One region of the Modestobacter sp. VKM Ac-2978 genome, then DNA from elsewhere that is predicted to be linked to it. Evidence: riboswitches for the same ligand, from Rfam matches in the RefSeq annotation. Region 1 holds a riboswitch; each other region holds the start of a gene.
The links. A riboswitch is a leader RNA that binds a small molecule or an ion and turns the genes downstream of it on or off. The one in region 1 is predicted to bind cyclic di-AMP.

Region 2: it holds a riboswitch for cyclic di-AMP, as region 1 does, so the genes downstream of both, O2W53_RS11835 (hypothetical protein) here and O2W53_RS12985 (transglycosylase SLT domain-containing protein) in region 1, are expected to answer to the same signal.
Region 3: it holds a riboswitch for cyclic di-AMP, as region 1 does, so the genes downstream of both, O2W53_RS23005 (hypothetical protein) here and O2W53_RS12985 (transglycosylase SLT domain-containing protein) in region 1, are expected to answer to the same signal.
Region 4: it holds a riboswitch for cyclic di-AMP, as region 1 does, so the genes downstream of both, O2W53_RS22950 (peptidoglycan DD-metalloendopeptidase family protein) here and O2W53_RS12985 (transglycosylase SLT domain-containing protein) in region 1, are expected to answer to the same signal.

What each region holds. Positions count from the first base shown of each region.
Region 1 is NZ_JAPVBP010000004.1:418,935-423,933, forward strand. It holds gene O2W53_RS12970 (serine hydrolase domain-containing protein) at 1-324, opposite strand, end outside; gene mftD (pre-mycofactocin synthase MftD) at 435-1,664, opposite strand; gene O2W53_RS12980 (YceI family protein) at 1,812-2,411, opposite strand; gene O2W53_RS12985 (transglycosylase SLT domain-containing protein) at 2,564-3,460, opposite strand; cyclic di-AMP (ydaO/yuaA leader) riboswitch at 3,477-3,625, opposite strand; gene O2W53_RS12990 (class I SAM-dependent methyltransferase) at 3,800-4,447, opposite strand; gene O2W53_RS12995 (universal stress protein) at 4,453-4,999, opposite strand, start outside.
Region 2 is NZ_JAPVBP010000004.1:171,318-176,316, forward strand. It holds gene O2W53_RS11820 (hypothetical protein) at 1-43, shown strand, start outside; gene O2W53_RS11825 (hypothetical protein) at 99-1,394, shown strand; gene O2W53_RS11830 (PH domain-containing protein) at 2,114-2,599, opposite strand; gene O2W53_RS11835 (hypothetical protein) at 2,697-3,599, opposite strand; cyclic di-AMP (ydaO/yuaA leader) riboswitch at 3,621-3,772, opposite strand; gene O2W53_RS11840 (quinone oxidoreductase family protein) at 3,930-4,904, opposite strand; gene O2W53_RS11845 (hypothetical protein) at 4,909-4,999, opposite strand, start outside.
Region 3 is NZ_JAPVBP010000012.1:36,029-41,027, reverse strand. It holds gene O2W53_RS23015 (sugar ABC transporter substrate-binding protein) at 1-459, opposite strand, end outside; gene O2W53_RS23010 (threonine/serine ThrE exporter family protein) at 707-2,110, opposite strand; cyclic di-AMP (ydaO/yuaA leader) riboswitch at 2,427-2,542, shown strand; gene O2W53_RS23005 (hypothetical protein) at 2,544-3,482, shown strand; gene O2W53_RS23000 (cytochrome P450) at 3,950-4,999, shown strand, end outside.
Region 4 is NZ_JAPVBP010000012.1:20,565-25,563, forward strand. It holds gene O2W53_RS22930 (NADP-dependent oxidoreductase) at 1-359, opposite strand, end outside; gene O2W53_RS22935 (LLM class flavin-dependent oxidoreductase) at 485-1,576, opposite strand; gene O2W53_RS22940 (AraC family transcriptional regulator) at 1,745-2,710, shown strand; gene O2W53_RS22945 (QsdR family transcriptional regulator) at 2,945-3,223, opposite strand; cyclic di-AMP (ydaO/yuaA leader) riboswitch at 3,400-3,555, shown strand; gene O2W53_RS22950 (peptidoglycan DD-metalloendopeptidase family protein) at 3,681-4,877, shown strand.

The DNA.
Region 1 (4,999 bases):
CGTGAGGGCGCCGGCCCGGTCGACCAGCACCCGCGGTTCGGCCAGCTCCGGGAGCCACCGCCCGACCGGGTCGTCGAGGTCCAGCAACCCGTCCTCGACCAGCGACAGCGTCAGCACCCCGGCGAACGGCTTGGACAGCGACGCCAGCCGGAACAGCGAGTCCGGACGCACCCGGGTGGTGCCCCCCAGCTCGAGGGAGCCGCCGGTGTGCACCTCGACCTCGCCGCGGTACCGCACCGCGGCGGCGTAGCCGGGCAGCCGGCCGCGCTCGACCTCGGCCTGCAGCTCCGACCAGACGGTGACGAACCGGGACAGGTGGGTCATGCCGGCCTCCGGCGTCCGAGGGACGGCGCACCCGGCGTCCGAGGGACGGTGCGCTCAGCAGGGAGGACGGCGGCGGCCGGCGGAAGTCATCGCGCCGGCCGCCCGGAACCTCAGGCGGTGGTGCCCTTGCCGGAGGACCGCTGCGCCTCCGGGGCGTCGGCGCCGTCCTCGCCGAGGTGTCGCTCGAAGTGCGGCGGGACGACGAGGTCGGCCGGGCTGAGCTCGTCGATCGAGCGGTGGCCCAGGCCGACCAGGGCCGAGCCGAGGCCGTCGCGCAGCAGGTCCAGCACGTTGCCCACCCCGGCCTCGCCGTTGGCGGCCAGGCCCCACAGGTAGGCGCGGCCGATCATCACGGCCCGGGCGCCGAGGGCGAGGGCCTTCGCGACGTCGCCGCCCCGCCGGATGCCGCCGTCCATCAGCACCTCGACCTGCTCGCCGACCGCCTCGACCACCGCGGGCAGCGCGCGGATCGCCGCCGGGGTGCCGTCGAGGTTGTTGCCGCCGTGGTTGGACACCGAGATCGCGGTGACCCCGGAGTCCACGGCCCGCTTCGCGTCGTCCACGCGCATGACGCCCTTGAGCATGAACGGCCCGTCCCACTGCGAACGCAGCCAGGCGACGTCGTCCCAGCTGGGCATCGGGGAGGCGTTCCACATGCCGTAGGCGCCGAAGAACGTCGGGGGCTCCTCCCCTGGGGTGGCGACCATGTTGGGCACGGTGAGGTCCGGGATCTTGCCCGTCTTGGCGAAGTCCCACAGCCAGCGCGGCCTCAGCAGCACCTGGGGGGCGTACTTGCGGGCCGCCTCGAAGTCGATCTTCTCCGGGATGAACGGGCTCCCCCAGTCGCGGCCGTAGGCGAACGACCAGTCCAGCGTGGCGATCATGCCGACCGCGCCGGCGTCCCTGGCCCGCTGCATCCGGCCGAGCATCTCCTCACGGGTGCCGACCCAGTACATCTGGAAGAAGGTCTGCGGGTTGGCCGCCACGACCTCCTCGATCGGCTTGCTGGCGAAGGAGGACAACCCCATCGCCACGCCCCGGGAAGCGGCGGCACGGGCCACGGCGACCTCGCCCTCGGGGTCGACCGCCTGCACGCCGGTCGGGCTGATCATGATCGGCATGGACACCTGCTGGCCCATGATCGTGGTGCCCAGCTGCCGCTCGTTGCTCAACCCGGCGGTGTGCGGGGCGAACCCGAGCTCGGCGAAGGCGGCGAGGTTGTCCTCCGCCGTGAGCCCGCGCTCGGAGCCGGCCACCAGCGCCCCGTAGACGCCCTTGGGCAACCGCCGCTTCGCGCGCCGCTGCGCCTCCGCCACCGATTCGAACCACGCGTTCGCCACCTGCGGACCCCCTGCTGCTCGCCTCGTCCCGGGCAACGCCGTCGTCGCCGGGGTTTGCCGTCGCGGAGCCGGCCGGTCCACCGGCGCGCCACGTGGCACTGAGTGCCACCCTAGCGGCCGGGGGTGGCCTGGGACACAGCGCGCCGGTCAGGCGTCCTTGATCGCCGAGACGTCGAACTCCACCTGGATCCGGTCGCTGACCAGCACGCCGCCGGTGTCGAGGACCGCGTTCCAGGTCAGGTCCCACTCGCTGCGCTTGATCGCCAGCGCACCCTCGAAGCCCACCCGCATGTTGCCGAACGGGTCCAGCGCCGAGCCGGTGAGCGTGAAGTCGATCGAGACCGGCTGGGTGACCGCCTTGATCGTGAGGTCGCCGGTGACCCGGTAGACGTCCCGGTCGACCTGCTCGACCGACGTGGAGACGAACACCATCTCGGGGTGCTGCTCGATGTCGAGGAAGTCGGCCGAGCGCAGGTGCGCGTCCCGGTCCGGGGTGCCCGTGTCGATGCTCGCGGTGGCGATCCGCAGCTGGACGCTGCTGGCCGCCGGCGTCGCGGTGTCCAGGTGGGCGGTGCCGGAGAAGTCGGTGAAGGCACCCCGCACGGTGGTCACCATGGCGTGCCGAGCCCGGACGCCGATCCGGGTGTGCGTGACGTCGATGGTGTAGTCGCCGGTGACGTCCGTCAGGGCGCTGGTGGCGGCGTCGAAGTCCGTCGCGGCGCCCTCGGGTGCGCGGTGCTTGCCCACGGGTCAGCGCTCTCCTCGTCTCGGTGGTCGAACCCCTCGATCCTCCCCGATGGTCCCGCGCCGGCGCACAGGAGGGCCACCCGCGCGGGGGCCCGGACGCAGCGAGGCCCGGGTCCAGCCGGACCCGGGCCGCGCTGCGTCACACCCGTGGCTCAGTACCAGCCGGTGGCCTTCGAGTGCGACCACGCGCCGCACGGCGAGCCGTAGCGGTTGTTGATGTAGATCAGCCCGGCGTCGATCTGCCGGTAGCCGTCGGAGGTCTTGGCGATCCCGGTGCTCTTCCAGGTGGAGTCCAGGAACTGCGGAATGCCGTAGGCGGTGCTGGTCGGGTTCTGGGCGTTCGGGTTCCAGCCGCTCTCCTTGCCCCAGAGGCTCTCCAGGCAGGAGAACTCCGCCTGGTCACCGCCGAGCTTGCCGAGGGCGTAGTCCTGGAACGAGCCCGAGCCGGACGAGGCGGCCGGGGCCGCCGGCGCCCGGGCGGGAGCGGGGGCGGCCGGCGCGGGCGCGCGGGCGGCGGCCCGCTGAGCGGCGGCCGCCTCCTCCGCGGCCTCGGCCTCGGCGGCGGCCTGGGCCTCGGCGGCGATCCGGGCCTCCTCTGCGGCCTGGGCCTCGGCGGCCAGCTGCGCCGCCTCGGCGGCCTGGGCGTCCAGCACGGCCTGGTCGGCGGCGGCCTGCGCCTGGGCGGCGGCGACCTGCTCGGCCTCGCGCTGGCTGCGGTTGGCGGCCAGCTGGCCGAGCCGGTCGGTCAGCCGCCCGTCGACGAGGGCGGTCGCGGTCTGCTGCGAGCTCAGGTCCAGCTGGGCGGCGACGCCGGCGGGCTCGACGGCGGCCTCGGCCCGGGCGTCCGGCTCACCGCCGACGAGGACGTTGACCAGGATCGCGCCGGCGGCGGCGACGCTCAGATACAGCGTCGGTCGACCCAGCCCACCGGGGGGCTGGCGCCGACGGGTCTGCCGGGCGGTCGGGGCGTCACCGGTCGAGAGCAGTGGGAGCACCTCGGTGGTGGGCAGCTGCTCGTCCGACGAGGACGCGGTGGTGCGACGGGACATGAAGAGAAGGGCTCCGTGGGTCTTCCGTGGCCGCCTACCGAGTCAGCTGACGGGTTCGGGCGGGAAGCGGCCCTACCCGGCCGGGCGGTTGCCCGGGCGGGATTCACCCCAGTGGTGCGGTGGGTCCCCGGTTCGCTGCGGGCAGCGACTCGGCGGCATCCGGTGCGGGCTCCCCGGGTGGGGACGAGACGTCCGACCGGACCTGGCCAAGGTAGAGGCCGTGACCCGGCCGTGACAATGCCCGGGGCCGTCTTTCGTCGCCATGTGCCACGGCTCGCACCCGTCGGTGGGGCGCGGTCGGAGCAGAGTGACAGCTGGGGCCGGTGGGACGGCGCAGGTTCAGGGGAGCCGCCACACCGTCGTCCGGCGCACCGCGCCCCCGGCGGCGTCGGGCACGTCGTACTCCGCCTGCGCGAGCAGGCCCTCCTTCGGGACATACGCGCGCCCGGGGTCGCCCAGCAGCACGGTGGCCCCGCGCAGCCAGGCCGCACCGAGGAAGGGCAGCACCCGGGCGGTCATCTCGCGGTCGTAGCAGACGTCGCCGGCCAGGACGACGTCGATCGCCGGCAGCTCCTCGTCCAGCACGTCGCCGACCACGTCGATGCCGGTGACCCCGTTCACCTCGGCGTTGAGCCCGACCGCCGCGTGCGAGTACGGGTCGACGTCGCTGGCCAGCACCCCGCTCGCCCCGGCCAGCACGGCGGCGACGGCGACCAGGCCGCTGCCGGCCCCCAGGTCGAGCACCCGGCGGCCGGCGACGAGCTCCGGGTGGTCCAGCACGTGCCGGGCCAGCGCCTGGCCGCCGGGCCAGGCCGCGGCCCAGAACGGCGGGTCCTCGCCGGCGCCGCCGCCCTCGGTCTCCATCGCCTCCCAGAGCGCGACGACGTCGTCGGCGACGTGCAACTGCACCTCGGGGACGAGCGACGGGCGGTCCAGCCGGGTGTGCGCCCGCAGGAAGGCCGGTGGGACGGGGTGCGGGACCGCCACGCGGGTCAGTCCTTGCGCTGGCTGCGCACGACGGTGACCGGGCACGGGGCGTGCCGGGTGACCTGGTCGCTGACCGAGCCGAGCAGCAGGCCGGCGAAGCCGCCCCGCCCGCGGGCACCGACGACGAGGAGGTCGGCGTCCTGGGCGGCCTCGATCAGTGAGCGCACCGGGGCCGCGTGCACCACGTGGCAGGTGACCCCGCCGGCCCGCTCAGCGCCCAGCACGGCCCGGACGTCGGCCTCCAGGTCGGCCTGCACCGCCTGCTCGTACTCGCCGATGGGCGGCACGTAGCCCGGCTCCCAGCTGGCCGGCTGCGGCGCGGTGGCGATCCGCCAACCGCGGACGACGTGCAGCGGCCAGGAGGCGCGCTCGGCCAGCCCGGCTGCCCACTGCAGCGCCTCCTGCGCGCAGTCCGAGCCGTCGTGCCCGACGACGACGCCCCCCGCGACCACGGCGCGGGTCGACACCTCACCCTCGACCGCGGCGAGCTCGGTGGCCGCCTCATCCCGCTCGGCCGCGAGGGCTGCGTTCTCCGGCTGGTCTCCTGGCTGC
Region 2 (4,999 bases), 250 kb from region 1:
GGGGACCCGGATTGACCTCGACCCGCCACCGGACGCGGCCTGAGGCACCGAGACTGCTTCGGTCGGCACGGGTCTGTGAGACTGCATACGGTGCTCGGGTGACCGTGAAAGCACCGACCGCCCTCATCAGTTGGGCACACGACTCTGACGCTGGGGCCTCGCTACCGAAGGGCGCAGCGAGGCGGGAGGCCGATGAGCAGTGGCTAGGCACGGTGTTGGACCTCGTGACGCATCTGCGAACCATCGGGGGCGTTGACGCGGACATCGACTTCGTTCACGGTGCAGAGCCGGTGGACTGGTCCCGCTGGGGACCCGAGAAGGTGCGCACCAGCGACTTCGTGCTGGTGGCGGTGAACAAGGCATGGATTAGGCGCTTCAGCGGCACCGAAGCGCCTACTCGTGGCGCGGGAGCGACCGCTGAGGCCGACGAATTGCTGGGCTTGTTCGAGACGGACCGGGATGCCTTCGACCGGAAGGTCATCCTGGTACTACTGCCTGGCATTGACGCGGCTGACATCCCGAACCGACTTCGTGGTCGGTTGACGCGGGTGCGGATTGATTCCTTTGACGAAGAAGGATTGGACGACCTGCTCCGTCGCATCTATGGCAGGCCGAGATTCCAGCTACCGCCAGTTAGAGGAAATACGCCAGCGTTGCCGCCAACGCATAATCGTGTAAACATTCGAAGTTTCCGCGGTGACAACCCGGCGACTCGGAAAAGCGCGTCCGAGATCAATGAGCGGAACTCCTCCGAGAATGAACGCACCTCTCGGGTGACCACCGCGATTAGCGACCTGGAGAGTCGCCTTGCTGTCGTCACAAGTGGACTTCGCGCACTGCCACCCGACGCAGCGAATGACGAACCTGCCTTGTCTCTGAGTCGTCAGTGGCAGTCCTTGGCGGCCGAGCGGGCCAAAATTGATGACGAACTGCGACGGCGTAAGAGCCTGTCTGACGAGGACCTTCACACTGTCCGGTTCATGTGGGTGGGTGCTTCGCGCGAAATTTGCGGATACCAAGGCGATGTCGACCCGACCGTCCTGCAACAGGGATGGATTGAGCCGAACGCCGCGAGCGAGTTTCCGGGACCTTCAGGCAAGTTCCGGTTGATGCCGCCGGAGCACTGGGGAACCATCGACAGGGAGGATCCAGCCCCCATCTTCCTGCACGAGTCGTATGTGTCGCGCATCGAGAAGTGGATCCAGCCGATCTCCAATCGCGCCGAAGAAGTGCGCGCGATAGCGGAGGTTCGAGATGCCGTCATTGCACTTGTTGACTCGCGGGTTGCGGCCGACCCGAGAGTGATTCCTGTCAGCTCGACGGTCACCACTACAGAAAGCATGCAACACCGAACGGCAGTTGTGGGCCGTGCTGTCGTGATCAGCCCGGTCTGATGCAACATCCCGACTTCTACTCCGTCGCCACCACCGTCGCGCTGGTCTTCCTAGCTGGCGGACTATATGTGGTCAGTCAAGCAACACACCTCCCGATGGCGCGCTTCTACGTACTGTGCGGCCCCTTTATCCTGCCCGGAACTGCTGTCGTCCTGGCATCCCTATTAGTCCTGGCTGAGATTTGGCCCGACACTTCGGCCGTCAGGTGGATTATCGTGCTGCTAGTTACCATCCAACTTTTCAGCGGCAGCGTGGGCCTCGGAGTTCAAGCGGTGCAGGCTCGCCAGAAGTAGCCCTGCGAACTGGTGCTTGGTAAGGAATTCTCCTGGCGTGCGACGACCCTCCGAGCCAGGACCTGACTCAGAGGGTCGTCGTATTGTGGGCGCTGAATGGCCACTGGCGGGACGAAGGTAATCCCGCTACATGACGGCCAGGCGGGAGGACCGGCCGTCACGCGCACCATTCATCCATCCGGCGTGCAGATCGAGCGTAGGGAAGCGTGACCGGCTGTAATCCTTGGCCGACCTGGTCGGGGCGGACGTTCTCAGGCACCGACGAGTCTCCGAGGCTCTTGGCATGCGGCGCCGGCGTACGGCGGCGCCTGGCGACTCGTGGTACGGCATGACCCGAGGGTCGCCCTAAGGCCGCCCTCACGGCTAGCCGACTGGATGTCCCTGAGCGGCCCACGAGGGACACCGATGGACACGGCGGCCCAGCGTCTACTGGGAGCGGTGGTCGCGCAGCCAGTGCAGCAGTTCCGCCGACTGTTCCTCCAGCGCCCGACGCTGCCCGGGTAGCGGCAGAGTCTCGGTCGCTGCAAGCGGCACGGTGGCTCCGTCCTTCAGGTGCACTACGAGTCGGCGGTTCGACCCAACCCCCATCGTCCAAGCCAAGGACACTCGCTCGATGTCCGCGCGCTGCAATCGGCGGGTGCTCAGCCGGTTCCGGACCTCCAGCCGACCGTCAGCCAGCGCGGAGGCGTGGCTCAGAGTTCCGACTGCGGCGTACGCGCCGCCCCCCACCGCCACGGCGATCAACGCGGCCGCGAACCACACCGGAAGATCGGCGGTGAGGGCGAGAGGTATGAGGAGGATGGCCGCCACCAGAGCAATGCCACTCACTGCACGCGCGAGCGGGAGGGGGCGTAGCTCTACGACGACATCCCGGCTGGTCACGACGGCCAGCCTGGCAGCGGCGTTTGCCATCGGCACTGATCGTCACCCATCAGTGAACGAACCCGAGCGGCCAGCCACCGCCGTGTCCCGTAAGCCGCCCTCGGGGCGGCCGTTGCCGACCGGCTCCCTAGCGGTAGTTGACGTGCGGGTGGTCGAAGTGGTTCGCCGTCACGCTGCCCCGGTCCTCCATCTGCTTCCAGGAGCCACCGGGCGAGGAGAGCATCCGCTGCTCCCAGATGATGTAGTCCACGCCGAGCTCGGCCCAGTTGGCGACGTGGTAGGCGACGATCGCGTCGCCGAGGGCGGCGTTGGACATGACCATGTAGTCCACCGCCAGCCCCGACGGGTGACCGTGCGGGTCGGCAGCGCTGGGCCGGGTGCCGCCCAGGGTGATCGAGCCGGCGCCGGGCACGTTGCTGACCACGGCGTTCGCGGCAGCCTGCGCCTGCGGCTTGATCGGTCCGGCGGAATTGTTGATCTTGGCGATCGCGGTCACCGCGGTGCCGGGGCTCGCGGCCGCCGCGGCGGCGGGCTTGGCCGCGGTCCCGGCCCGTGCCGGAGCAGCGGCGGCTGCCTGCGCCTCGGCCTCGACCTCGGCTGCAGCGGCGGCCTCGGCGGCGACCCGAGCGGCCTCGGCCTCCGCGGCGGCCGCGGCCTCGGCGGCGAGGCGTGCTGCCTCCGCCTCCGCTGCCTGCTGGTCGAGCACGGCCTGGTCGGCCGCGGCCTGGGCCTGCTGGGCGGCGGTCTGCTCGGCCTCCCGGGTGGCCCGGCTGGCTGCCAGCTCCTCGAGCGGCCGGAGGTCCTCGGTCCCGTCGACGGCGCCGGACTCGGCGGCCAGCCCCAGCTGCTCGGCGACGCTCACCGGCTGGGACGCCACGGGGTCGGCCTGGGCCGCTGGGCCGACGCCGATGACGACGTTGACCAGGACGGCCCCGGCCGCCGCGATGCCCAGGTAGAGCCCGGGGCGGCGGATGCCGGCCGGCGGACGGCGTCGGCCGGTGGCGGCAGAGGTGGTGGTGCGGGCGCGCATGGGCAGGAGTGCTCCGTACAGGTGTCTTCCGAGTGCCGCCTACCAGGTCAGCTGACGGGTTCGGGCGGGAAGCAGCCCTACCCGGCCCGGACGGTGGTCCGGGCGCGGGATTCACCCCAGTGGTGCGGTGGGTCCCCGGCTCGCCCCGGAGGGCGACTCGGCGGCGTCCGGTCGGGCTCCCCGGGTGGGGACGTGGCGACCGACTGGACCCGGCCAACCTAACGGCGTTATGTAGTCGTGACAATCGGTTGCTGGCATTTCATCGGGTGACGGTGGTCGCGTCACTCTCCGGACACGCGCGTCCCATCCGTCACCACCGGCGGTGTCCGGTCAGCGCGCCGACAGCTCGACGACGGACCGGCTCCCGCCCCCGGCGGCGGTGGCCGCCCAGGCCTCCTCGACCCGCGCCAGCGGGAGGACGGCGTGCTCCACCCGGAGCTGCCCGGCCGCGGCGTGCCGCAGCACCGCGGTCAGCGCGGCGGCCCGCTGCTCGCCGGTGAGCGCGTTGTTGGTGTACCCGAGCACGTCGATGCTCCGACTGCGCAGCACGGCGGAGGAGAACTCGGCGGCGTCCCCGGCCGCGCCACCCAGGTTGACCAGCCGCCCGCCGGGCGCCAGCACCGAGCACGCGGCCGCCGCCACGGCGCCGAACACCGGGTCGACGACGAGGTCGACGTCCGAGCCGACCGTCTGCCGGATCCGCGCAGCCAGGTCGCCGCCGTCCCCGGTGAGGACGACGTCCTCGGCGCCGGCCCGGCGGGCACGCTCGGCCGCGGACGGCGACCGGCACACCCCGACCACCCGCCCGGCCCCCAGCGCGCGGGCGGCCCCCAGCGCGGCCTGGCCGACCGCGCCCCCGGCGCCGAGCACCAGCACCCGCTCCCCCGGCTGCAACCGGCCGCGCCAGGTCAGGGCCATCCAGCCGGCGACCGCCGACAGGCCCAGCGCCGCCACGACCGGGTCGGGCAGGTCGCCGGCGAGCGGGACGACGTCGGCGTCCGGCACGGCGCAGAGCTCACCCAGGCTGCCGTCGCCCGGGCTCATCCCCGCCGAGGTGGCGAACCAGACCCGGGTGCCGGGTGTCAGCGCCGCCGACGACTCCACGACCCCCACCCCCTGCACGCCGGGCACGTAGGGCACGGCCGGGCGGCCGAAGTACGACGTCCCGGAGGCGCAGAGCAGGTCCAGCGGCACGACCGGGGCGGCGGTCACCCGGACCAGGGTCCGGCCCTCGCCGGGCACCGGGTCCGGGTGGTCGGCCAGGGCGGGCGGCTCGCCCGGCGAGGTCAGGACGGCGGCGCGCACCGGCTCAGGTCGCGATGTCGGGATAGGGCATGGAGATGTGCTCCATCGCCTTCCCGTAGGCGCGCTGGTACTCCATCGGCCCGTGGTCGCGTTCG
Region 3 (4,999 bases), on a different contig from region 1:
CATCCGCCCGGACTCGGTGAAGCTGAACTGCAGCGTGCTGCTCTGGTTCTCCAGGTCGCCGCCGTAGGTGACCCAGTACTTGCCGGCGTCCAGGTACTGCTGGGCGATCGAGTCGATGCTGGCCGGGTCCATCGGGAAGGACACCACCGCGTCCACGTCGCTGTTGAGGTAGGTGGTCAAGTTCGACACCTGGGTCGACAGGTCGCTGTTGTCGTTGGTGAACTCGACGGTGACGCCCTGCTCCTCGGCGTAGTCCTGCATCTGCTGGCTGAGCACCGAGTAGATGGGCAGCGAGGTGAAGGGGAAGTCGAAGAGGATCTTGTCGACCTCGGTGTCGCCGCCCGCAGGGGTGGCCGCGGCGGTGCCGCTCTCACTCGTGGTGCTGCAACCGGTCAGCGCCAGGGTCACCGCGAGCGGCGCGACGACGGCGGCGGTGGCTCGATGACGGCGTGCGGACATGAGGGCCTCGTTCTCTGCAGAGGGGACGGCGTCAGGACCGGACGGAGCCCGGCCACCCCGGGACTGGTCCCGCGGGGGTGGTGACCGGAGCGAGCTCCGCTGACGGCATCACCCGGCGGCGGTGAGCTGTTCGGTAGACCCTCGGTCCGATCCGCGGTGGCCGACGACCACCGCGTGCACCCGATCTCGCCGTTTCGCGCACCCGCCCGGGCAGCCCGGCCTGGACCCCTCGGTCAGCAGGCCGATCTCAGTCGGAGCTGGTCGCGCGGCGCCGCACCCGCCGGTCGAACCGGTCGCGGCTGCTGCCCAGCGGCTGGCCGAGGTACCTGCCCAGCACGATGCCGGCGGCGAGGGCCAGGCCGATGGCCGCGGCCCCCACTAGCTCGTCCACCCCGCCCGGCACGTCCGCCTCCACGACGATCGCGAAGAGGCCGCGGTAGATCGTGAGCCCGGGCAGCAGCGGCACGATGCCGCAGACCGCGACGAGCAGGGGCGGGAACCGGAGCCGATCGGTCAGCGCCGCACCGCAGAAGCCGACGACCACAGCCGCCGTCCCGCTCGCCACCGCGGGGCCGGCCCCGAACGCCGCGGTCGCCGACGACGTCGTCCAGGCCAGCGCGCCGGCCACCGTGGCGACCCCGACGGCGTGCGGGCGGGCATGGGACGCGAGGGCCCAGGACCCCGCCATCCCGGCGGCTGCGGCCAGCGCCACGGCGAACGGCACGGTGTACATCGACGGGTCGGTCACGCGCAGCGGGACACCCGCCCGCTGCGCCAGGTCCAGCACGGCGGCGATGCCGACGACGATGCCGGTCGTCAAGGTGAGCACCTCGAAGGCGCGCGCCGCGGCGGTGACCGGGAAGCCGTTGATCGCGTCCTCGGCCGCACCCACGAAGGAGAGGCCGGCCAGGAGCACCACGATCCCTGCGGCGACCACCAGCGAGGTGCGGACCTCGACCTCGGAGACGATGAGGAGGACGGCCGCTCCGGTGGCCACCGCGGCGCCGAGTGCCTGCTGGAAGAACATCGGCAGCCCACGCCGGTCGAGGGCTCGCATCGTCTGCTCGATGGCGGCCGTGGTGAGCGCCGCGACCAGCGCCACCAGCCAGTCCCCGCCGAGCAGGAAGGCGACGCAACCGGCCACACCCGACCAGCCGAGCGCGTGGATCGAGCGGCGGTAGGGGTGCGGCGCCGACAGCACGTCGTCCAGCTGACGGTGCGCCTCCTCCAGGCCCAGGCCGGCTGTCTTGATCTCCGCCGCCAGGTCGGTGATGCCCTGGAGCCGGGTGTAGTCCAGCCCCCGCGGGCGCACGATCCGCATCAGCATGAGCGGTGGGACGTCGTCCGGGTCGTAGCTGATCGTCAGCGAGGTGAACGTGATGTCGACCTGGCAGTCGGTCAGCCCGTAGCCCGCGGCCACGCGCAGCACGGTGGCGGTCACGTCGGCCGCCGAGGCCCCGACCGCCAGCATCGACTCCCCGATGCGCAAGGCGAGGCCGAGCGCCGAGCGCGCGGTGTCCGCGTCGACCCGGCTGGGCTGGGCGCGCAGCGCCAGCGGTGCCGTCGGCGGCCCGGACCCGGAGATCGCCTTGCGCGCCCGGTCCGGCAGGCGGGGGAACCGCCGGCTGCGGTTCCGGGTCGTGGGGTTCATCCCCTGCAGGCTACGGAGCGTCGACGTGAAGTCACGGCTGCCGACCACGAGCGGGTCGTGGCCTTCCCCACTCTCGCGCGGACGGCGCCCCGGGCCCGCTGTCCGGCACTACGGCGGCGAGTCGGCCGGCGCGTCCCGCCACCGGACGGCGTGCCGCCGACGGCACGCCGATGGCGTGACGACCGTCACGAAGACAGCCCCATTGCGGGTACATAACGTTCCGGTCACGCCGACTTCGTGGGCGTGGCGCCGGTCCGCCCAACCCTGCCTGCCGGCCGCCATCCAGGACCTTCAGGGCAGGGGTGGGGAACCCACCGCACACGGCGCGCCGATCCATCGGATGGCGCGCCTCGGGGTGAAGCCGGCATCGCCGGCCGGGCACCGATCGCCCGAACCCGACAGCTAACCCCTCAGGCGGTGATCGGAGATCACCATGCCCAAGAACAGCTCGTCTCGCTTCGTCCGCACGCGGGACGTCCTCGTCGGCCTCCCCGTCGTGGCCGGCGTCTCCGTCGTCACGCTGGGCGTCCTCAGCTCCCCGGCGCAGGCCCACACCACCAGCCCGGCGCCCTCGGTCACCGCGACCCAGGAAGACCGGCACACCGCCGAGCAGGGCGACCCGTTCGCCGCGCTCGCGGGGGCCCACGGGCAGTCCTGGCGGGACCTCTACCAGCGCAACATCGGCGCCTTCGGCGAGGACCGCGCGGCGCTCACCCCGGGGCAGGTGCGGTTCCTCCTCGGCGCCGAGGACGCAGCACCGGCACCTGCTGCTGCTCCGGCGCCGGTCCCGGCGCCCGCCCCGGCACCCGCACCCGCCCCGGCACCGGCTCCCGCCCCGGCACCCGCACCCGCCCCGGCACCTGCCCCCGCACCGGCTCCCGCCCCGGCTCCCGCCCCGGCACCGGCTCCCGCACCGGCTCCCGCCCCGGCACCCGCCCCGGCACCGACTCCCGCCCCGACACCGGCTCCGGCTCCGGTGGTGGCCGTCGCCTCGCAGTCCACGGCGGCCGCCCACATCACCAACACCGCCGGGCCCGTGCAGCCGCGGGCCGCGGCCGCCGCGGACGCCGTCGTGCGCGACGTCCCCGGCGCCGCCGGCATCACCATCGGTGGGACGCGCGGCAGCGCGACCGACCCGAACGGCCACCCCTCCGGGCTGGCCCTGGACTACATGGTCATGTCCGACACCGCGCTCGGGAACGCGATCGTCGAGTACCACATCGCCAACTGGGACGCCCTCGGCGTGGACTACATCATCTGGCAGCAGCGCATCCTCATGTCGCCGACCGGCTCGTGGAGCCCCATGGCCGATCGCGGCAGCGCCACGGCCAACCACATGGACCACCCGCACGTGAACTACCAGGCGGGCTGACCCGCCCGGCCTCGCTCCACCAGGGCGGACACCGTGCCCCCCTGCCCGTACCGCGGGCAGGGGGGCACGGTGCGTCTCCGCCGCCGAGGGCCGCCGACGGTGTCCGACCGTCCGCGTGGGATGGTCGGGGCAGAGCCCACCGCCACGGATGGCCCGCCACGGTGCGGGCACAGTCGACGGCGACCGCGCGAGGCCCGTGATCCGATCCAGGTCCCACGACGTCGTCGCACGGCGGACGTCGCACGATCAGCACCCGGCGCCGGTCGGGTGTCGCTCCCCCGGTGGGCTCGGCGTGGCTCGACGTCGCGCCGGTGCCCGGATGACGACGAGGGATCATGTCCACGACCGACTTCTCAACACCACCCGGGTCCAGGCGTCGCCGCGTGCGGCGGACCGCCGCCCTGGCCGCCCGACCGGTGACGCGGAGGTCGGGCGGGTGGCCGCGGCGCCAGCGCAGCGCGCGGGCCGTGGCCCAGGCGTGGCTCGGCCGCATCGTGGAGCGACGGATCCGCAAGAAGGGCATCGACCTCACCGAGCTGACCTTCTTCCCGGAGAGCGCTCGACTGCCCCTGCTGCGGCGCGGGGTGGACCCGGTGCCGGAGCTCGCCGAGCTGCGCGCCCGCTGTCCGGTGGAGCGGCTCGACCTGCCCATGGGTCTCGCGGCGCACCTGGTCACCGGTTACGAGCAGGCCCGCGCCGTCCTCGCCGACCGCGACTCCTACAGCAACGACATCCGGCACCTGTTCGGCGACGCCGGACCGGGGTCGACAGCAGACGTCGGCGGCCTCGGTTTCACCGACCCGCCGCTGCACACCCGGCTGCGCAAGCTCGTGGCCCCGGAGTTCACCCGGCGCCGGCTGGACCGGCTGGAGCCCACGGTCGAGGCGATCGTCACCCGCCGGCTGGACGAGCTCGCCGCCGCCGGATCGCCGGCAGACCTGGCCGAGCACGTCTCCTGGCGGGTCCCGATGGACGTGATCTGCGGGCTGCTGGGGCTGGACGACGCCGACCACGAGGCCTTCGTCCGGCTGGGCACCCAGCGCTTCGACGCCACGGGGGGTGTGGCCGCGGCGCTCGGTGCGGTGTCGGAGCAGAAGCGGATCCTCCTCGACGTGGTGGCGCGGCAGCGGACGGCGCCCGGGGACGGCTTGATCGGGCGGATCCTCCTGGCCGAGGGCGACGGCATCTCCGACGACGACCTCGCGGGCCTCGTCGACGGGATCGTCACCGGCGGGTACGAGACCACCGCCAGCTCCATCTCCCTGGGCACCATGGTGCTGCTGCGCGACCCCGCCCATGCCGCCATCGTCCGAGGGGGCTCACCGGCCGAGATCGACGGCCTGGTGGAGGAGCTGCTGCGCTACCTGTCGGTGGTCCAGGTGGCCTTCCCGCGGTTCGCCAAGCAGGACCTGGAGCTGGCCGGCTGCCCGATCCAGCAGGGCGACCTCGTCGCCGTCTCCCTCAGCGGGGCCGACCGCGACCCGGCCTGGGCCGGCCCGCAGCCCGACCAGTTCCAG
Region 4 (4,999 bases), on a different contig from region 1:
TCGACCGCGACCGGCAGGGCCGCGGCCTGGACGAGGTCCAGTCCGTCGGGGACCCGGGCGTAGTCGGACAGCAGGGCGTTGTCGGCGGCGCCGCCGGACGTCGATCCGAACACCCGGTCGCCCAGGCCCACGTCGCTCACCCCGGCGCCGAGTTCGTCGATGACCCCGGACACCTCCAGGCCGACGCCTTGCGGTAGCTCGCCGCCCAGATCGCCCTGGCGGATCTTCCAGTCGGCGGGGTTGACGCCGCAGGCGTGCACGCGCACGCGCACCTGACCCGGGCCGGCGTGGGGTTCGGCCACCTCCTCGAGGCGCAGTACCTCGGGGCCGCCGAACTCGTGGAACCGAACTGCTCTCACTGTGGCGCTCCTGTTCTGGTGGTTTCGCTGCACGGCTGATCGAGCCGCGACGCCCTGAGACGGGGAGGTGCGGCGGGATCGCCCGGCGGTCGACGTGGTGAGTGCGTGTGGTGGTGACGACCGGCTCAGCCGGCGATGGCCTGCGGCAGGGGTGCCGACGTCAGTCCCCAGGCGTCGGCGAGGAGCTCCAGGGTCTGCACCCGGGTCGCCGCGCCGTGCGCGAAGGAGCAGAGGAGGAGCTCGTCGGCGCCGGTCGCGGCTGTGAGGTCCTCGAGCACGCCGACCACCCGGTCAGGGGTTCCGGCGACACCGCCTTCGGGCATCGCCAACATGGCCTGCTCCTCAGCAGGGTCCAGCCGGACCCGGGCGGCGTCATGGGGGCTGAGGAACGGTGTCACCGCGCGCCCGGTCCGCTCGGCGAAGCGCTGCAGGCGGCCCGGCCGGGCGAGTCGCACGACCTCGTGCTGGGTGCGCGCGGCCAGCACGCTGACGCTGACCATGGCATGCGGGTGGGCGCCGGTGTCCACGTCGTCGCGGAACGAGCTCCGGTACAGGTCCAGGACGCCGGCCACCGCTGCGGCAGGTACGCCGTTGTGTCCGGCGAAACAGAACGGCAGGCCCAGCGAAGCGGCCAACTGGGCGCTGTACACGGAGGAGCCCAACAACCACATGACGGGTGCGCCGACGGCGCGTGGCGTCGGACTGATCGGGTGGTGCGCCCGCGACGGGGCGGCCTGCGCGGGTGCCCTCACCCCGAGCATCGCCTGGACCTCGTCCACCTGGTGGGCGAAGTCCTCGCCGCCGAGCCCTGCGGGTGAACGCCGGAGCGCTGCCGCGGTCACCGGGTCCGCGCCGGGCGCCCGTCCGAGGCCCAGGTCCACGCGTCCGGGGTGCAGCGCCTCCAACAGCGCGAACTGCTCAGCCACCACCAGCGGTGGGTGGTTGGACAGCATGACACCGCCGGAGCCGACCCGGATCCGCGCTGTCCGGGCGGCGAGGTGGGCGAGGAGCACCGAGGGGGAGGTGGAGGCCAGCCACGGGGTGGCGTGGTGCTCGGAGACCCAGAACCGCTTGTACCCCAGCTCGTCGGCGCGCTCGGCGAGCCGCGTGGTGTCAGCCAGGGCCTCGGCGCTGGTCTGTCCGGCGGACAGCTGCCCGAAGTCCAGGACGGACAGCGGAACCCTGTTCGTCGGTCCCGCAGACCCCAACTGCTGCACGTGTGGCTCCGATGGTCGGCGATCAGTCGGGGTGTTCCGCGACCACCGTCGACGCTAGGCACGGGCAGGGCAGCCGTCGTTGTCCCACGAGCTCAACAGCGTGCCCGTCTGACTCACCCGGCCCGGAACAGCACCGGTCGTCCGCCGCGGCGCACGTACAGTTGCTGCGTGGACCTGCTCGCCGACCTGTTGCGGGTCGCCGGCGTGACCGGCTCGATCGGCACCCGCATCGAGGCCAGCGGCGCCGCCGGCAGCTGGGGAGTGCGCCTGGACCGGTACCCCGGAGCGGCGGTGCACGCGGTCACCGAGGGATCCGCGTGGCTGACCACCTCCTCGCGCCCGCCACGGCGGCTGGAGTCCGGGGACGTCGTCCTGCTGCCTCCGGGGACCGTGCACGAGCTGACCAGCCGACCGTGGGCCTCCGCGGCATCGTGCGACCGTGCCGCCGCTGCTCGAGCCCGCGAGGTCGGGGACGTGGTCCGGCTGGGGATCGGGCCGGTGGACACCCGCATCGTCACGGTCCACTACCTCCAGGACCCCGGGGCACGAACTCGCGTGCTCACCGCGCTACCCGACGTCGTCCACGTGGGAGCGGGTGCGGGGGCCGGCCACCTTCAGGACACCGTGCGCATCCTGGGCCGTGAGCTCACCGAGCCCGGGATGGCCTCCTCGGTCCTGCTGGACAGGATGATCGACGTGCTGCTCGTGCAGTCGCTGCGGGCCTGGGCAGCAGCGCAGACGGCGACCCAGCCGGGGTCCTGGCTGGCTGGGCTGGGTGACCCGGTCGTGAGCGCCGCCCTGACGTTGATCCACCAGGCACCGGAGCGGGCCTGGACGGCGGAGAACCTGGCAACCGGCATCGCAGTGTCCCGAGCGACCCTGGCGCGGCGGTTCACCGCCGCCCTGGACATGAGCCCCACCGCCTACCTGCTGCGCTGGCGGATGGACCTGGCGGCCGCTCGCCTGCGCGATACCGACGAACCGCAGCAGTCCATCGCACGAGCCGTGGGTTATGCCTCCGTGCACGCGTTCAGCCGGGCCTTCAGCCGTGCCCACGACGAAGCCCCCGGGCGCTTCCGCGACCGGCACCGACGCACCGGGGTCGTCGCCGGCGATCTCGGTGACGCATGTTGAGTGCCACGCCACCGCCGTTCTAGCTGTACCCAGCCAGGACGTCGGTGACAGCTAGGGCATGTCTCTCACATGCGGTTCCAGGCGAGGACGGCATCGAAGACGATGGCCGACGACGTTCAGGAGCTCGGGCCACCGATTCGGTGATCTGGACTGCGCGCATGGCCGAGGCCATGGGTCCGTCCGGTCGGCCGGGGTCCAGGTCCACCCCGGCAGGTGCAACGCTCGACCACCGGATCAGTCAGGCAGCGGCAGGAGTGCGTGCAGGACGCGGCCGGCGCGGTCGGGATCGGGCTGTTCGCCGGTGATGAGGGTCAGGTAGACGTAGGACTCCATGATGCGGACGACGACGTAGCCGAGGTCGTCGAGCGGGATGTCGCTGCACATCTTGCCGGCGTCGAGGGCCTCGGCGAGGAGCGCACGGACCCGGCCCAGCAGCCGCGCCTGGAAGTCGGCGGCGCGGGTGGTGAGCAGGCGCAGCGCCAGTTCGCCCTCGTTCTCCATGAAGACCTGCATGCCGTGGTTGCGGCGTCCGCGTGATCGGCCGCCTGTGGCGCCTGCACATGTACTGGCCCCGGATGGTGCGGCCGGCCGCGATGGTTGGCTGCTGTTACTGGATTGTGACGTTCATCGGGGTTCGTTGTAGCGTCTCGGCCGGTCCGCCCGAGCCCCGATCTCGCCCAGAGGTCCTCGCGCAGACCCCGTCGAACTGCCACCGCTCGCGCGGTGGCAGACCGGGGACCCATCGTTCCCTGGGGTGAATCTCACGTGGCCAGTGCGCCGCAGCGAGTAGGGCTGTCTCCGGCCCGAACCCGTCAGCTAACTCGGTAGACGGTGAGGGAGAACGGAGCTCGCCGCGTTGGCGACGTCGCACGACACCGTCTTGCAGCACCCTGTCCACCCACGCCGCCGCGCCCGATGGCGCGCCGCGGTCACTGCGCCGACGCTGGCCGCCGGTGCTGCCCTGCTGCTGGTGCTCACCGGTCCGGCAGCCCACGCCGCACCTGAGCCCCCGCCGGCCCCGGCAGGCCAACCCGGACTCGCCGGGGCCGAGGCCGCGCTGGCCAGCGTCGAGGCGTCGGTGGTGGCGGCAGAGGAGACCCTGCGGCGGCTGACGGTGGAGGCTGAGGCGGTCGCCGATCGGAGCCTGGTCGCCCAGGCTGCGCTGCTCACAGCCCGGCAGGAGGCCGATGCCCGGGAGGCCGAGCTGACGGCTGCGCAGGCAGCAGTCGGGCAGGCCCGAGCCGACGTCGTCGCACTGGCCCGGCAGAGCTACATGGGCGCTGACGCCTACGGCAGTGCCTCGGCCTTCTTCGCCGCAGGCAGCCCCGAGGAAGTCCTCCAACGAGCCGCCACGCTGGAGCTGCTGGGTGATGACCGGGGCGAGCGACTGGACGAGCTCGAGGTCGTCCAGCGCCAGCAGCAGGCGGCCACCGAGGCGGCGAAGGCCGCCGTGGTTGCCCGCGATGCGGCCGCCGCATCCGCCGCGGAGGCTGAACGGGTCGCCAACGACGAGCTCGCCGCGGCGCAGCAGACCTACGACGCCGCCGTGGGGGACAGGGCCGCGTTGGAGCAGCAGTTGCAGGAGGCGCGGGAGCGGGTGGTCACGCTCGGCGGCGATGCTGCTGCGGGGTCGATGGAACAGCCGGCCGGCAGCGATGTCACTGCGGTACCGACGGAGCAACCGAGCAGTGGCGATGTCGATGCACTACTGGCGGAACGGCTGGACGGTGCGGCTTCCCGGGGAGGTGAGCGGTCGACTTCCGGCGCCGGGATCCCGACGTCGGGGCGGGTGACCTCCTGCTATGGCGCCCGCTGGGGGACCATGCACCACGGCGTGGACATCGCCGCCCCGATCGGCACACCGATCTATGCGCCCGAAGCCGGCGTGGTGCTCCAGGCCGGCCCCGCATCCGGCTTCGGGCTGGCCGTCTACCTGGAGCATGAGGACGGCTCGATCACCCTCTACGGGCACATCGACAGCTACTCGGTCGACGCGGGACAGCAGGTGTCCGCTGGGCAGCAGATCGCGCTGGTGGGCAACACGGGTCAGTCCACCGGCCCGCACCTGCACTTCGAAGTGCATCTGGGTGGGCTCTACCAGAACCGCAGCAACCCGGTTCCGTGGCTGGCCGCCCGCGGCCTGCCGTTGGGCGGAAGCTGCGGCTGACCTCGACAGGCCTCGAACCTCGTTCGGTGACCCCGCTGGGCGGTCAGCGCCGCCGAGCAGTCGCTGCAGGGGGCACTTCGCGCCGTGGTGCGGTCATGATCAGCGTGGGGGAGCGCCCGGGT